One region of the Pseudomonas sp. GL_139_B genome, then DNA from elsewhere that is predicted to be linked to it. Evidence: riboswitches for the same ligand, from Rfam matches in the RefSeq annotation. Region 1 holds a riboswitch; the other holds the start of a gene.
The links. Region 1 has a riboswitch for cobalamin ahead of AC3ISI_RS14915 (CbtB domain-containing protein). Riboswitches for the same ligand answer to the same signal wherever they lie in the genome.

Region 1 (5,177 bases):
AGATGTGGCTGGACTACGAGGCCATCGATGACGACAAGCCGACCGCGCTGAAACTCGACGAGAAAGACCCCAAGCGCGACTTCGCCATGCAGTTACTGGCCCGTTACGGCGATCTCAATGCCAAACCCGATCCGATCAATCGATGCGAAGGCGCGTATTGCTCGCGGCCGAATATCGACCCGGCGTTGCAGAGCGCCGAACAGGCCTTGAGTCGCCTCACTTCGCGTCCGGCGGCTGGATTGAAGGTCATCGACCAGTTGCCGGAAGCGACGATGTTGCGCATCGAAACCGCAAGCGGCAAACGCGAGGTCTACAGCTTGCTGCGCAACCGTGCCCACAGCAACGTCGCGTTCCTGCTCGGTGAGTCGTTGCGCTATCAGCCGGGGCTCGACACGCTGACCATTTTCCCGGGTGTACTCAGCAGCTACCCGAACTTCATGTTCAACATTCCGGCCGACCAGGTGCCGGCCTTCGTCGATGCAATGGAACGCGCCAACGATACCGACAGCTTCGAGAAAATCGTCGAACGTTGGGGAGTCCGCCGCAGTCATCCACAATTCTGGTTCTATTTCCACGACCTCAGCCGGTACGTCCACGAAACCGACCCGGTGGAAGAGGGCGTGCTGGACATGAATCGCTACGAAAACCTCTGATCCACCGAAATCCCCTGTAGGAGCTGGCAAGCCAGCTCCTACAGGGGGGAATCAATGTTTCTTTCCCGACAAAAATACTAGGACTTTGTGCGGAGCGTTGATTGGCGTAAACTGCGCCCAAGCCTGCGAGGAGTTTCCATGACCGCTATAACCATTACCGACGCCGCCCACGATTATCTGGCTGACCTGCTCTCCAAGCAGAACACCCCGGGTATCGGCATCCGCGTCTTTATCACCCAGCCTGGCACCCAGTACGCCGAAACCTGCATTGCCTACTGCAAGCCGGGCGAAGAAAAACCTGAAGACACGGCGCTGGGGCTGAAAAGCTTCACCGCTTATATCGATCACTTCAGCGAAGCCTTCCTGGACGACGCGGTGGTCGATTACGCCACCGACCGCATGGGCGGCCAACTGACCATCAAGGCGCCAAACGCCAAAGTGCCGATGGTCAACGCCGACAGCCCGGTCAACGAGCGCATCAATTATTACCTGCAAACCGAGATCAACCCGGGGTTGGCGAGCCACGGCGGTCAGGTCAGCCTGATCGATGTGGTCGAAGACGGCATCGCCGTTCTTAAATTCGGCGGTGGTTGCCAAGGCTGCGGCCAGGCGGACGTGACCCTGAAGGAAGGCATCGAGCGCACCCTGCTTGAGCGTATTCCTGAGCTCAAGGGCGTACGTGACGTGACGGACCACACGCAGAAAGAAAACGCCTACTACTAAGGTGTTCGCTGCGAAAATAAAAAACGGCGCCCCGTGAGCGCCGTTTTTTATTGGTGAAGTCCACTGACCCCATCGCGAGCAGGCTCGCTCCCACAGGTGAATGCGATCAACTGTGGGAGTGAGCCTGCTCGCGATGGGGCCTTATTGGCGATAGAGATGCGCATGCCCGGCGCGATACAGCGACGACTCGCTGAACTGGTCACTCCCTAACACCCGTCCCACCAGAATCAACGCCGTCCGCCGAAACCCCTTGGCTTCAACCTTCCCGGCAATATCCTCAAGCGTCCCCACCACCCAATCCTGATCCGGCCACGTCGCGCGGTGAATCACCGCAATCGGACAGTCCGCGCCGTAATGCGGCAGCAGTTCAACAAGAATTTTCTCCAGGTGATTCACGCCCAAATGTATGGCCATGGTCGCCCCGTGTTGCGCCAGACTGCCCAGTTCTTCGCCCGCCGGCATGGCGGTCTTGTCGGCGTAGCGGGTCAGAATCACGCTCTGCGAAATGTCCGGGAGAGTCAGCTCCGCCCCTAAAAGCGCTGCACACGCCGCCGTCGCCGTGACACCTGGAACGATTTCAAAAGGAATATTGAGCTCGCGCAGATAGCGAATCTGCTCGCCAATCGCGCCATACAGACTCGGATCGCCGGAATGAACCCGCGCGACGTCCTGGCCGTTAGCGTGGGCGGTTTTGATTAGTTCGATAATCTGTTCCAAGTGTAATTCCGCGCTGTTGACCACCTGTTCGGCGCGATGGCCTTCCAGCACGGCGGCAGGCACCAGGGAGCCGGCGTAGATGATCACCGGGCAGGTGCGAATCAGCCGTTGGCCTTTGACCGTGATCAGTTCTGGGTCGCCGGGACCTGCGCCAATGAAGTAGACGGTCATCGTCAGTTCCTGTGAAAAGAAGAGGCTGGGCAAGGCTTCAGATGAAGATTGCTCATGATCGAAAGCGTGATTATCGGGGATTTTACGCAGCACCCGCTAATGCCAGCGTCGCTTGGGCAAGTATTTGTCGAGTAATCAGCAGTTTTGCCGGCGCCTGAGTCAGCTGTTCGGCCAATGCCAGGGCGGCACTTTCGGCTACGCCGTAGCAGCCGCTATGTTCGAACGCGATGTTCGAATGATGGCTGAGTTGCGGGTGATAACCGGCCAATTGATCACTGTTGAAATACATCAGCGGCAGCGCGAGTTGTTCCGCGAGCTCAATCAGGCCAGGTTCATCACGCTTCAAGTCGATGCTGGCCAGGGCCGTGATCTCATGAAGTCTGATGTGATGTGTCTGTAATGCCTGATCGAGCAAAGCACGTAGCGTGCTGGCGGGGCAACCACGCTGGCAGCCCAGGCCGACTACGAGCGTCGGCACTGTGCCAGCCTTTGTCATGCGTGGTATTGGCTATCGCTTTTGCGGCGGAACAACCAGGCACTGATCAGGCCCAGGGCCAGCCAGAACGCCACGTTGGTCAACTGCGAAGCGATTTTGAATTGAGCTTCCAGGGCTTCCGGCGCGAGCATCGAATGCACTTCAGGTTGTGGCGCGCCAATCACGTGCGGAACGGCCAGAATCGCCACGCCCAGCACTTTCATCAGCCAGTGACGGCTGAACACGATCAACGCGATCCCGACAGCGGTGGAGGCAGCGGTGCCGATCCACCAGATCTGCCGTTGCGCCAGATCCGCCGCAGCGGTGCCCGGCAATTCAGGCGGCAGGCCCAGGGTCGGTGCGAGGACAAACGTCGCATAACCGGCCAGACCCCACAGCAGACCTTGAGCGGTGCTGTTGGGGGCGCGCAGGGTGTAGAGACCGGCGAGCATCAGGGCGAAACCAACGGCCACCACCAGATTGCCGCCAGTGGTCGACAGCACGCGCTGCCAGCCGTCTTCTGGCTCCCAGGCTTCGGCGTCGTGGGTGTGTGCGGCCATGGCGCCTTCGGCGTGTTCATGGGATTGAACCACCGCCGGCTCGGCTTTCTCATAGGTTTCCGCTTGAAGAATCAGCGGCGCAACCCAGAAGCTTTGCAGCAAGGTCAGCAACAGGGCAGCCAGCAGCCCGGTGAACCCTGCGGTTTGCGCAATACGCTTGATCATGTCGTCAGCTCTCAATGGCACGGGAATGCAGAGCTGTGACGGGTATCGTGCGCGGCGTTGTGCACCGCTTCGATGTGCGAGAAACCGGCGAAGTACACAAGGCTAGCGCCCAGGATTGACGCGCAGACGGCGGCAGTCAGGCGTTGGGTCAGGGTAGAAGTGGTGCTGGCGGTTGTGTGGCCGGTGCTGCTGATAATCGACATGGCGCATCCCTCTGGTCTGTCAGCGGGTGAATAGAGCGCATGGAAAACCCCTGCGAGCGGGCACGCAGACGTTCAAACAGCGCCCGCCCACCGCGGGTTTGTTGTTCAGTGTCCGTAACGGTCACTTTGTGTTGCGGGCCGGTCTCCGGGCTCACGAGGGGCGCAGGCTTTCGCCTTGACCTGCAAGCATCACCTTCCCATGCCGAACTGCTGGCACAGTGGATTTGACGCTTCGCTCGCTTACCGTTGCGGGGGCAGCACCGGACTGACATGGCTTTGAGTAAAGCACATGATTCACCGGTTTCCCGTTTCACCCTGTGAAGGGCACCCGTAACAAAGTGCGTAGGAGAGCATGACGGGGCATTCGCGTCAATTGCCAAAGGTTCTCAACTCGAAATCGAGGTGCCTGCATCGCGGGCAAGCCCGCTCCCACAAGGATTGCGGCGCTCAACGCCTTAACTGATCGGGATTAGGGCTTGCCCGCGATGGCGTCATTCCATCCACCACAGAACGCGGCATGAACATTGACCCGCCCCAGCGGGATGCGTAGCCTTGCGCTTTCGAGGTTCTTCGGCGTTTGCCGAAGCTAAGAAGGGAACGCGGTCAATGCCGCGGCTGCCCCCGCAACTGTGAACGGTTCAGTTTCTGCCATGCCACTGCATGCGCCAGCCATGGCGCGAGCGGGAAGGCGCAGCAACCGCCAGTCAATCGACTGGCCAGCCGTCAGCCAGGAGACCTGCCTCGACACAGATTCTCACTTTCAACCGGGCGGGGTGATCCGGTGGCGAACTCTTCAGGCACGCGCATCCGCGTTGCCGGTCGTCGTCCCGTATGCCCGCCACCTTGCTAAAGGGCATCCGATGAAAACACTGGCCAAACTTCCCGTCACCATCGTTACTGGCTTCCTCGGTTCGGGCAAAACCACGTTGCTGCGCCACATGCTCGACAACGCTCAGGGTCGTCGTATTGCGGTGATCGTCAATGAGTTTGGCGAGCTGGGCATCGATGGCGAAATCCTCAAGCAGTGCTCCATCGGCTGCACCGAAGAAGAAGCCAACGGTCGCGTCTACGAACTGGCAAACGGCTGCCTGTGCTGCACCGTTCAGGAAGAGTTCTTCCCGGTGATGCGCGAACTGGTAGCCCGTCGCGGTGACCTCGACCATATTCTCATCGAAACTTCGGGCCTGGCCCTGCCCAAACCGCTGGTTCAAGCTTTCCAGTGGCCGGAAATCCGCAGCGCCTGCACCGTCGACGCAGTCATCACCGTCGTCGACAGCCCGGCCGTGGCCGCCGGCACCTTCGCCGCGTTCCCTGATCAGGTCGATGCCCAGCGCAAACTCGACCCGAACCTGGACCATGAGTCGCCGCTGCACGAGTTGTTCGCCGATCAGCTGGCCAGTGCCGACCTGGTGATCCTCAACAAGGCCGACCTGATCAGCCCTGAAGACTTGGCCCGCGTGCGCCTTGAAGTCGCCGAAGAATTGCCGCCTGCGGTAAAAGTCATCGAAGC
Region 2 (5,177 bases), 1.2 Mb from region 1:
GCTGTCAGCCCCCGGTAATTCGCTGTCGCGGATCGGCGAGAAGAACGACAGCTCGGCGCCCATGACTCGCAGCAAATCCAGACTCGCGCCGTAGGTGAACGCGAACGCTTCATCACGGGCCACAGCAATTCGCACACCCGCGAGCAACGGTTCGACCGCGATTACATCCGGGGCTGCAAATTCCACCGCCGGCGGCAATGCCACTTCACAGCTGCTGGCCAACGCATCGGCCGCCGCATCGAGGCGCACATCGAGATCATTCAGCTCACTGGCCTGAACCAGCCCTAAATGTCGACTCGGCAATTCGATCCCGGTTTCCCGCGACAAAGCGCCGTACCAACGCAATCCTTCGGTCAGGCTGCCTTCGAGCAATTGCGCATGACGCAGCGTGCCAACGCGGTTGGCCAACACGCCAGCAAACGGCAAGTCCGACTGATACTTCGCCAAGCCCAACGCCAATGCACCAAAGGTCTGCGCCATGGCGGTGCCGTCGATCACCGCGAGCACCGGCACACCGAAGTGCCGCGCCAGGTCAGCACTGGACGGCGTGCCGTCGAACAAGCCCATGACACCCTCGATCAGGATCAAATCGGCTTCAGCGGCGGCTTCCCACAACAGTCGACGACTTTCCTGCTCGCCGACCATCCACATGTCCAGTTGATACACCGGCGCACCGCTGGCGCGTTCGAGAATCATCGGGTCGAGAAAGTCCGGGCCGCATTTGAACACGCGCACCTTGCGCCCCTGATTGCGATGCAATCGGGCCAGAGCGGCGGTGACGGTGGTCTTGCCCTGACCGGAAGCCGGCGCGGCAATCAGTACCGCCGGGCAATGACGTGGTTGATTCACAGCTCGACGCCTTTTTGCGCTTTGATTCCGGCCTGGAACGCGTGCTTGATCACGCCCATTTCGGTGACAGTGTCGGCGAGTTCGATCATTTGCGGCTTGGCGCCGCGACCGGTCACCACCACGTGCTGCATGGGCGGGCGCGCCTGCAAATCGCTGAACACCTGGTCCAGGTCGAGGTAGCCGTGCTTGAGGGCGATGTTCAACTCATCCAGCACCACCAGGCCGATGGACGGATCGCTGAGCAATTCACGGGACACTGCCCAGGCCGCTTCAGCGGCGGCAATATCACGCTGGCGGTCCTGGGTTTCCCAGGTAAAGCCCTCGCCCATGACATGGAAACGCACTTGCTCCGGGAAGCGGCGAAAGAACAGTTCTTCACCGGTGCTGTTGCGGCCCTTGATGAACTGCACCACACCGCACTGCATACCGTGGCCCATGGACCGGGCGAGCATGCCGAATGCCGAACTGCTTTTGCCCTTGCCGTTGCCAGTCAGCACCAGCAGTAAACCGCACTCGTTTGGGGAATTGGCGATGCGTTCATCGATCACGGCTTTTTTGCGCTGCATGCGCGCCAAATGGCGTTCGTCACGATCAGGGGTATCGGTCATGGGGGAGCTCTCCGTTGAGGCTGGATAACGGCGGGCAGGCACAAGAATAGACGGCAAGAAGCCTGGCATCGCCCACCGTGATGCCGCTGGATGAATCAGGCCGGTCTCCGGGCTCATGAGCGGCGATATGCCGGGCTGCGCGCCTTCCCATGTCGAAGATAGACACAGTGGCTCAAGGCGCAGTCTTGACTCATTTACCGTTGCGGGGGCAGCGCCGGGATCGTGAAGATTCGTCGTATGACGAAAGTCACTCACCGGCTTCCCTGTTTCACTCTGTCGGCCACGGCCACAGAGCACCTGAAACAAGCCGCGAAGGTTAGAGGGTTGGGGGTGGAGCGTCAAATGAAGACAAAGCCGCGGCGAGCGATATACTGCCGCCGATCATTTTATTGACGCCAATCTTGCGGCACACGGCCAGCAATGATATCAAAGAGCCACAACCCAACAACAACACAATTACAAGGGTGAGCAAGATGCAAGGCATGATTATCAGCAATCCGAAGCTGGAATTCCTGCGACCGGTGCTGGAACGCTGGTTTGACTGTATCGACCGCTACAACACGATTCGCGGCGATAACGAAGCGCCTTACTGGCATGACGAAAAGGCCAACCTTGGCCTGCTCTCCACCGCCGCCTGGATGGCGGAAATGGTCACCCTGCAAAGCGCGCCGACCCGCAAACAAATCGAAGAAGGCGAGCGCAATGCCCACGCCGATCTGTTTATCGCGACCGCCGAAGAGCGTGCCTATCTTCAGACCACTCAACGCTGGCCCAAGGTCAACAGCCTGAACCTGACGCAGGCACTGCTGGACATCACCAGTGACGCCAAACGCCTCAGCTACACCAGCGACCTTAAACTCGGCTGCCTGTTCGTGGCTCCGCAAAAAGCCCAGCAGAGCGCCACCCCTGAAGAACTTCAGGACATGGTTGACGACCTGCAAAAGGAACACTGCTGCGCGGTGGCCTGGTATTTCCCCTACGCCTACCGCAAGTTGCGTAACGAAGCCGGCAACTATCACCCGGGCATCGCCGTCCTGTTCAAGGAAGCTCGCGGCTGACCGGTTGAACCATCGCGCTGTTTATCTTCTCTATGAATAAGACACTGCATTCATAGGGAAGACCAGCATGCGCAAGTCCCCGCTCGTTCTCGTCATCGTGCTCGCCGGAGGGCTTGCCGCCTGCGGTGAAACCTCCACCCTGCAAGTTTCCGACGGCACCGGTCCGTCACCCAAGCTGCCCGAACCGAATAAAACCCTGATTCCGACGGTGAACGTCGCTCAGGCGATCGGCTGGCCGGCCGACGCGAAACCCACCGCTGGCGCCGGGACCCAAGTGGCGGCCTTTGCTGAAGGCCTCGATCACCCGCGCTGGCTCTACGTGCTGCCCAACGGTGACGTGCTGGTGGCCGAAACCAACGCGCCACCCAAACCCGATGACGGCAAAGGCATTCGTGGCTGGGTCATGGGCAAAGCCATGGGCCGCGCCGGCGCTACCGTTCCCAGCCCGAACCGCATCACGCTGCTGCGTGACAAGGACCACGACGGCATCGCCGAAACGCGCACGGTGTTCCTGGAAAACCTCAATTCGCCCTTCGGCATGACACTGGTCGGCAATGACCTGTACGTGGCCGACACTGACCGCTTATTGCGTTTCCACTATGAAAGCGGTGACACGGCGATCAAGTCGCCGCCGATCAAAGTGATTGATCTGCCGGGGGGCACGCTGAATCATCACTGGACCAAAAACGTCATCGCCAGCAAGGACGGTAGCAAGCTGTACGTCACCGTGGGCTCAAACAGCAATGTTGGTGAAAACGGCCTGGACAAGGAAGAAGGCCGCGCGGCGATCTGGGAAGTGGACCGCGCCACCGGCAGTCACCGGATATTCGCTTCGGGGATTCGCAATCCCAACGGCTTGGCCTGGGAGCCCCGCAGCGGCGCGCTGTGGACGGCGGTCAACGAGCGGGACGAAATCGGCAGCGACCTGGTGCCGGACTACATCACCTCGGTCAAGGATGGCGGGTTCTATGGCTGGCCATTCAGCTACTACGGCCAACATGTCGACATTCGCGTCGAGCCGCAAAACCCGGACCTGGTGGCCAAGGCCATCATGCCGGACTACGCGGTGGGTCCGCACACTGCATCGCTGGGCCTGACGTTCGCTGAAGGCAACACCCTGCCCGCGCAATTCAAGGAAGGGGCGTTCATCGGCCAGCACGGCTCATGGAACCGTAATCCGCGCAGTGGCTACAAAGTGATTTTCGTGCCGTTTGCGGGCGGCAAACCGACCGGGCAACCGGTTGATGTGCTGACAGGCTTCCTCAATAACGACGAAGAGGCCAGGGGCCGGCCGGTGGGCGTGGTGATCGATCAGCAGGGTGGCTTGCTGGTGGCGGACGATGTGGGGAACAAGGTGTGGCGCGTGACCGCAGCCAAATAACTGCAACACCTGTAGAAGTGAACCTGCTCGCGATAGCGGTGGACCAGCCATATTGATGCTGGATGTGCCGGCCTATTCGCGAGCAAGCTCGCTCCAGGGGTCAGCGCTTTATCAGGGATTGCGCGCCAAATGCTGGGGCTGCAGAACGCGTTTGGCGCTCAGGTATGCCCTCTGCCAATAGGCTTTAGACAGGCTGTCGAGCTTCACCGTGCCGCCAGTCGCGGGCGCATGGACGAAGCGGCCTTCGCCGACATAAATCCCGGCATGGCTGACCTGAGAGCCGCCATTAGTCGCGAAGAAAATCAGGTCACCAGTTTGCAGGCCCTCCTTTCCCACATTGGCGGCTTGCATGCTGATCAACTCGCGAGTGGTTCGCGGCAAGGAAATGCCGGCAACATCACGGTAGACGTAACCGATCAACCCACTGCAATCAAAGCCCGAATCCGGCGTGTTGCCACCCCAGCGATACGGCGTCCCCACCAGACCGAGCGCGCGGAATAGCACGTCTTCTGCTTCAGGGGAAAAGGACTGCGGGTTACCGAAAATAATGGGCGCGCGAACCACCGGCGCAGGTGGGGTGCGGCTGGCACAGGCGCTGAGCAGCGCTGCGAAGAAGAACAGGAGTGCGAGGCGGGCCGACATCGTCATAAGCAGAACATCCTGATCTGGCTGCGGCTTTTTCTGCCGGGGGTGCAGAAAAGAAAACCGCCTGCGCGGGGCGCAGGCGGTTTGCCATCATTAATAGATCAGAATTCTAGCGGCTACGCGGCAAAGTTCAAGTAAGACTTTAACTTCGCCTTACAACCTGTACGTTTACTTGCGAGCGGTGACCACGGTCGGGGCCATCGCGAGGGCGCGCTTGGCCTCGATGAAGGTCTTGTTCCAGTAGCTGTCGCCCAGGCTGTCGACCCGAACACCACCGCTTTTGCGGCTGCTGGAATGGATAAACTGGTTGTCACCCAGGTAGATCCCGGCGTGACTGACGCGGCCGCGACGACCATTGGTAGCGAAGAACAGCAAATCGCCCGGCTTCAGCGCACTGCGAGATACCAGTGGCGCATTCACGTTGATCATTTCGCGCGTGGAGCGTGGCAGGTTCATGCCCGCTTCTTCACGGAACAGATAACCGATGAAACCGCTGCAATCGAAACCGTCTTCAGAGGTACCGCCGAAACGATAACGGGTACCGATCAGGGACTTGCCACGCTCGAGGATGCTGTCAGCCAGAACCGGTAGCTGATAGCCCTTGCCGTCGGCAAAGCTGGCCAGCTCTTTATTGGT

Region 2: linked by a shared signal. The riboswitch ahead of cobO (cob(I)yrinic acid a,c-diamide adenosyltransferase) and the one ahead of AC3ISI_RS14915 (CbtB domain-containing protein) in region 1 are both predicted to bind cobalamin.

Annotation. Positions count from the first base shown of each region.
Region 1 is NZ_CM174403.1:3,278,915-3,284,091, reverse strand. Features, by position in the region: gene AC3ISI_RS14940 (fatty acid cis/trans isomerase) at 1-653, shown strand, start outside; gene nfuA (Fe-S biogenesis protein NfuA) at 792-1,376, shown strand; gene cobM (precorrin-4 C(11)-methyltransferase) at 1,518-2,264, opposite strand; gene AC3ISI_RS14925 (cobalamin biosynthesis protein) at 2,347-2,760, opposite strand; gene AC3ISI_RS14920 (CbtA family protein) at 2,757-3,464, opposite strand; gene AC3ISI_RS14915 (CbtB domain-containing protein) at 3,476-3,667, opposite strand; cobalamin riboswitch at 3,787-4,014, opposite strand; cobalamin riboswitch at 4,214-4,425, shown strand; gene cobW (cobalamin biosynthesis protein CobW) at 4,528-5,177, shown strand, end outside.
Region 2 is NZ_CM174403.1:4,515,216-4,520,392, forward strand. Features, by position in the region: gene AC3ISI_RS20615 (cobyrinic acid a,c-diamide synthase CobB) at 1-849, opposite strand, end outside; gene cobO (cob(I)yrinic acid a,c-diamide adenosyltransferase) at 846-1,457, opposite strand; cobalamin riboswitch at 1,539-1,773, opposite strand; gene AC3ISI_RS20625 (hypothetical protein) at 1,931-2,515, shown strand; gene AC3ISI_RS20630 (PQQ-dependent sugar dehydrogenase) at 2,583-3,896, shown strand; gene AC3ISI_RS20635 (C40 family peptidase) at 4,008-4,544, opposite strand; gene AC3ISI_RS20640 (C40 family peptidase) at 4,710-5,177, opposite strand, start outside.